DNA from 3 places in the Thalassotalea sediminis genome. Region 2 is predicted to be linked to each of the others. Evidence: predicted binding sites of a transcription regulator. Region 2 holds the regulator's gene; each other region holds the start of a gene.

Region 1 (2,286 bases), 1.8 Mb from region 2:
CTACGGATAATGCACGATTCCCGCCCTGAACACACGGTGTTCAGGACTAAAGTTGGCCACTGCATTCTGGAAGTCTTAACCCACTATCTCTATAACACCTTTACATTTTCAACAAATGTCCCTATAACAGCACAGTTAGTCATTGTTTTAAGTGTTTATACATTGCAGACTCAATCAAATAATTCACCTATTGGTATCTTCGATTCTGGCGTTGGCGGTTTATCAATCGCAAAATGCATTACCGAACAACTGCCCAGTGAAAACTTACTCTATGTAGCCGACGCTAAGTTTGCCCCTTATGGTGATCAATCGTTAGAGACGATTATTTCTCGTGTAAATAACATTGCGCATTGGTTTATCACAAGGCAATGTAAAGCGATAGTTGTCGCCTGCAATACCGCCACAGTTAATGCAATTGATCAACTAAGAGCACAATTAACAATTCCCATTATAGGTGTTGAGCCCGCAATAAAACCGGCAGTTCAATACAGTACGATTAATAAAGTTGGCGTACTTGTTACCAGTGCGACGGCAAATAACCCGCGATTTTTATCTTTAGTTAATGCCCATAAAAATAACGCTGAGATATTTGTGCAACCCTGCCCTGGTTTAGTAAATATGATTGAAACCGGCCAGCAAAATAGCCAAGAATGCTTTCAATTATTAACGCAACTACTCTCGCCTTTATTAGCTAAAGGGATTGATCACCTCGTTTTAGGTTGTACACATTACCCTTTTGTAAGTGACCAAATAAAGAAAATAGTTGGCGAAAACGTTACGTTAGTCGAAACGGCTCAGCCTGTAACTGACGAATTAATGCGGCAGCTTAAAGCACACAAAATATTAAATACTTCAAATTCGCAGGGGCAATATTTGTTTTATAGTAGCCAACCCTGTCGGCAACATGATCAATTTATCTCCGCCTTTTGGCGAACTCAACTACACTTTAATACTTTATAAAAAGACTTAGTAAAAGCCATTTAGACGTCTAGGCGTAAAAAGGTAGAAAATAATTTTTACTAGGTTTATAATGCGCGTTATTCGTTGACACGATTGTCCATTAATTGAATTGTTGAGGGTTTATGTCTAGACATTATTTTACGTCAGAGTCTGTTTCAGAGGGGCATCCAGATAAAATTGCTGACCAAATTTCAGATGCCGTATTAGATGCAATCATTGCCAAAGATAAACATGCACGCGTTGCGTGTGAAACCATGGTTAAAACTGGTGTTGCCATCATTTCTGGCGAAATATCAACGTCTGCTTGGGTTGACTTAGAAGACCTAACCCGTAAAGTTATCTGTGACATTGGCTATACATCTTCTGATGTTGGTTTTGACGGTGAAACGTGCGGCATAATGAATCTTATCGGCCAACAATCAAGTGAGATTGCCCAAGGTGTAGATCGTGTTAAACCAGAAGACCAAGGTGCTGGTGATCAGGGCTTAATGTTTGGCTATGCCACAAATGAAACTGAAACATTAATGCCTGCTCCATTATATTACTCTCATCGCTTAGTTGAGCGCCAAGCTGAATTAAGAAAATCTGGTGTATTACCGTGGCTAAGACCTGATGCGAAATCTCAAGTGACTTTTGTCTATGAAAATGACCAGCCTATCGCAATTGATGCTGTTGTATTGTCTACACAACACAACCCTGAAATTTCTCAAGAAGACTTGCATGAAGCAGTCATGGAAAACATCATTAAAGCAGTGTTACCTGCTCAATGGTTAACGGAAGAAACTAAATATTTTATTAACCCAACAGGCCGGTTTGTTATTGGTGGCCCAGTGGGTGATTGTGGTTTAACTGGCCGCAAAATCATTGTTGATACCTATGGCGGTATGGCACGTCATGGTGGCGGCGCATTCTCAGGTAAAGATCCATCAAAGGTAGATCGTAGCGCCGCATATGCAGGCCGTTATGTTGCGAAAAACATTGTCGCTGCAGGTCTTGCTGATCGTTGTGAAATTCAGGTTTCATATGCCATTGGTGTTGCAGAGCCTACTTCTATCTCGATCGAAACGTTTGGCACGGGTAAAGTGTCTGAAGAAACGTTAATCAAACTGGTACGTGAACATTTTGATCTGCGTCCATATGGTATTACCAAGATGTTAGATCTATTGCATCCAATGTACCAACAAACCGCAGCATATGGTCACTTTGGTCGTGAACCCTATGAAATGACAGTTGATGGCGAAACCTTCACTGCATTTACATGGGAGAAAACAGATAAAGCGGAAGCACTAAAAGCAGCCGCAGGTCTATAACCTAAAAAGAATAAAA
Region 2 (2,286 bases):
GGGGGAATGGCGGCAAAACCCGTAATGGAAGGTAAAGCATTATTATTTAAACGCTTTGCCAATATTGATTCGTTTGATATTGAAGTGAAACATAAGACAGTAGAAGAATTTGTCACGACAGTTGCTAATATTGCAGACAGCTTTGGTGGCATTAATCTTGAAGATATTAAAGCGCCTGAGTGCTTTGAAATTGAAAAAGCACTGATAGAACGCTGTAAGATTCCTATTTTTCATGATGATCAACACGGTACAGCGATTGTAACGGCAGCAGGGATGATTAATGCGCTTGAAATTCAAGGGAAAAAACTTCGCCATGCGAATATTGTCTGTATGGGGGCTGGCGCTGCAGCCATTGCGTGTATGGAGCTATTAATAAACTGTGGTGCACAGCGCGAAAAGATATATATGTTAGATACAAAAGGCGTCATTCATCCGCGTAGGACTGATTTAAATGAATATAAAAAGTTGTTTGCTAACAACACAGATAAAAGATCACTAGAAGATGTCATTGATGGCGCTGATGTCTTTGTAGGGGTATCGGGCCCTGATGTTCTATCTGCTGAGCATGTAAAATCTATGGCGAATAACCCAGTAATATTTGCGTGCTCTAATCCTGATCCTGAAATTAAACCTGAAGTCGCGCAAGCGGCCAGAAACGATGTAATTATTGCAACGGGTCGATCTGATTATCCAAATCAAGTGAATAATGTTTTATGTTTCCCGTTTATTTTCAGAGGTGCGTTAGATGTGCGTGCACGTACAATAAATGCTGATATGAAAGTAGCGTGTGTTCACGCTATTCGTGAACTTGCTAAAGAACCCGTACCTGAAGAGGTGTTAACAGCAAGTGGTGATAATGAACTGACTTTTGGTAAAGAATACATTATACCTAAACCAATGGATCCTAGACTTTGTCATCGCGTTGCAAAAGCCGTCGCGATAGCTGCGGTAGAGTCAGGCGTTGCTGCGTTGCCATTACCCGATAAATATTTATAGCAACTTGATTGCGCAATCATAACAATGTTTTTGTGGTGATTGCGCTCAACTTAATGATACTGGTTTAGCACAAGATAAACATGAAGACTACGGTGATAATTAATCTACTTCATCTTCATATTTACTTAAATCGGTAATGCCCTTTTCCGCTAAGGCATCTCGTACGCTTTTAGGTAGTCGATGTTCATTGTCTTTAGCAAGATCATCATCACACGGTAATGGTTGACCGGTAAATGCATGAAGAAATGCTTCACATAATAACTCACTATTTGTTGCATGACGTAAATTATTAATTTGACGACGTGTGCGCTCGTCGGTTAATACTTTTAATACACGCAGTGGAATAGAAACGGTGATTTTTTTTACTTGTTCACTTTTTTTACCGTGTTCTGCGTATGGGTTGATGTATTCGCCATTCCATTCAGCCATGAAAGACCTCTAGTTACCTATAATACTGATTAAAGTGATTTTACTGGTTGTTACATCTTAGTCAATAATGAATGTGTAGAAGTTTAGATGTCTAAAGTACTTGAACTCATATTTTAAAACGTATAGACTTTTGGACGTCCAAACATCTATTTGATTAATAAATGTAATAAAAAGGCGATTAGTGACATGAAAAATAGCAAATTAGCGACAACTGCCGTACGCGCAGGTATTAATACTGACGAACATCATGGTGCGGTGATCCCTGCTATTCACCTATCGAGTACCTATGCGTTGAAAGGATTTAATGATAAACGTCAGTTTGACTACTCTCGCACGGGTAACCCAACGAGAGCGACGTTTGCACAAGCTATTGCTGATCTTGAAGGTGGGGCTGTTGGCATTGTTACTTCTACAGGTATGTCGTCTGTTCATCTTATTTGCCAACTATTAACAACAGATGATCTTGTCGTTATTCCACATGACTGCTACGGCGGTAGTTATCGTTTATTTACTCACCTTGCTAAACGCGGGCTATTTAAATTATTAGTTGTCGACCAAAATAATCAAGAAGCGCTGAGTAATGCGCTAGCCCAACGACCTAAACTTGTATTGGTTGAAACGCCAAGTAATCCATTAATGCGCATTGTTGATATCGCCGATGTGGTGAAGCAAAGCCATGACGTTGACGCACTTGTCGCTGTAGACAATACGTTTTTATCACCAATTTTACAGCAGCCGTTATCATTAGGTGCAGACATTGTATTCCATTCAACCACTAAGTTTATCAATGGTCATAGCGATGTTGTTGGTGGTGTATTGGTAACCAAAGAGCAATCATTAGGTGAGGAACTTGCTTGGTGG
Region 3 (2,286 bases), 1.4 Mb from region 2:
ATTAAATCATCGGGATCTTCTAAACCAATATGCAATCGAATAACCGCTGTATTGTACCGAACATCAGTGGCAGTTCGTAAGCGCGCCATATTATTGTTTGCTAAGATCAAACTTTCAAAACCTCCCCATGAAAAGCCCATTTTAAAGTGATGCATACCATCTAAGAATTCATTTAATGCTTTCGTATTGCTATCTTTCAACACAAAAGAAAACAAGCCATTTGAGCCTGTAAAATCACGTGTAAAAAACTCGTGACCCGGACAAGATTCAAAAGCAGGATGTAAAACAACATCTACCTCATCACGGCTCTCTAACCAACGCGCAACTTTTAATGCGTTTTCTTGGTGCTGTTTTAAGCGTACGCCTAACGTTCGAATACCACGCAAAGCAAGATATAAATCGTCAGGAGAAGTACATTGCCCCATTAAATAACTATTTTCACGTAATTGTGGCCAATATTTTTCAGTTGCGACAGCCGTACCTAACATAACATCTGAATGGCCAACAATATATTTGGTCGCCGCTTGTATAGAAATATCAACACCGTGAGCAAAAGGATCAAAGTAAATGCCCGCAGACCAAGTATTGTCTAGCATTACAATACAATCATGTTGATGAGCAATTTTGGCGATGGTTGGTACATCTTGCACTTCCATCGTGATCGAGCCTGGCGACTCTAAAAATATAAGCCGTGTATTATCTTTAATAAGTGATTCAATTTCTTCACCAATTAACGGATCATAATACGTCGTTTCCACACCAAATTTTGCAAGTACATTATCACAAAAGTCACGAGTTGGTTCATAGGTAGTATCAACCATCAATATGTGATCTCCAGCTTTTACAAACGCAAGGATGGCATTCGTAATTGCTGCGGTACCTGACGGGTACAACGCACATCCCTCTCCGCCCTCTAATTCAACCATTGCATCTTGGAAGGCGAACGCGGTAGATGTACCTCTACGGCCATAAAAAAGGGTTTGATTGCCACGATTAGCAATTGCATGCTTCATTTCTTTAACGGAATCAAATACAACAGTAGACGCGCGTTCAACGGGTGGATTTACAACACCACGTGTCCACTTACTATCTCGTCCTGCATTTATTATCTGAGTTTGTTTTTTCATATCATTCACTTATCTTTTTTAGCTATCTAGCCATCTAAATACAACTTACTGCTTATTGGCAAGAAACGCACGCTTTTTTTCAGCTAGTTCTGTTATTAGTTAATCGTTAGTGATCTATGTAGCAGTGTTCAAATATTCAAAATAAAGATTGTTGCGGTGCCACGATCTGCTCAAAAGACTCTCCTATAAATGGTAATATGGCATCTGCAACTGCCGATAGCTGACGGTCAATATACAATTGATAATCTAGAGGTGCATTAACATAGCCGACAACTTGAGGGCCCGCTGTTGTTAATACATATTCAATCCACCCTTTGTTTTGAAAGCGCAGTGGTTTCCCATTTTTTCGATTTAACTCATCTGCCAAACGTGCCGCTTTTATATGAGGAGGTACATTCTTAACGTATAATTCTAATTTTCGTCTAATGCGCTTTCTGTATATCAATAGATGATCCAACTCTCCTTGCAACGTCTGTTTTACAATATCTAAAACATAATCGGCAACGGGTTCGTCATTAAAAACCTTTAAATACAGCGCTTTTTGAAATTGTTTAGCAAGTGGCGTCCAGTCAGACCTAACACTTTCTAAACCTTTAAATATAATCTTATTGTTACTTTGATAGTTTATTATACCGGCATACCGTTTCTTGGTACCTACATCCGTACCTCGTATTGTCGGCATAAAAAATTTGAGAAAATGCGTCTCAAATTCAATTTCCAATTGACTATTAATTCCATAACGATCCGCTAAATCACTTTGCCAACGTTGATTAATATAGGTTGCAAGCGCTTCACCTTTAGCTCGACATGCTTGCTCATCAAGGTGGTCTGGCACACTGACAAATATAGAATCGGTATCACCATAAATAACCTGGTAGCCACGTTTTTCAATCCAGCTTTTTGTTGTTTTTAGTAATTCATGTCCACGTTTAGTAATAGAACTCGCCAATCGAGGGTCAAAAAAGCGGCAACCTGTTGAACCCAAAATACCGTAGAATGAATTCATAATAATTTTTATCGCTTGCGATAGCGCGTCATTTTGTTCAGCCTTGGCTTTATCTCGCTCTGCCCAAAGCTCTTCAATAATTGTTGGTAAAAAGTGTTCCTCGCGAGAAAAGTACGCTCCGTCAAAGCCCTCTATACTATGATCCTTGTCTAG

What was found. Region 2 encodes MetJ, which represses methionine synthesis genes. Its sites were predicted from a motif close to TAGACGTCTAGACGTCTA; they were not measured.
Region 1: metK (methionine adenosyltransferase) is a predicted target of MetJ. The motif match lies at 982-999, and genes of this name have one in related genera.
Region 3: QUE09_RS09455 (cystathionine beta-lyase) is a predicted target of MetJ. The motif match lies at 1,147-1,164, and genes of this name have one in related genera.

The regions. Positions count from the first base shown of each region.
Region 1 covers NZ_AP027361.1:1,360,445-1,362,730, reverse strand. Annotated here, with positions in the region: RNA gene ssrS (6S RNA) at 1-77, shown strand, start outside; gene murI (glutamate racemase) at 163-960, shown strand; gene metK (methionine adenosyltransferase) at 1,083-2,270, shown strand.
Region 2 covers NZ_AP027361.1:3,463,414-3,465,699, reverse strand. Annotated here, with positions in the region: gene QUE09_RS15740 (malic enzyme-like NAD(P)-binding protein) at 1-996, shown strand, start outside; gene metJ (met regulon transcriptional regulator MetJ) at 1,096-1,425, opposite strand; gene metB (cystathionine gamma-synthase) at 1,612-2,286, shown strand, end outside.
Region 3 covers NZ_AP027361.1:2,054,511-2,056,796, forward strand. Annotated here, with positions in the region: gene QUE09_RS09455 (cystathionine beta-lyase) at 1-1,127, opposite strand, end outside; gene QUE09_RS09460 (DNA polymerase II) at 1,264-2,286, opposite strand, start outside.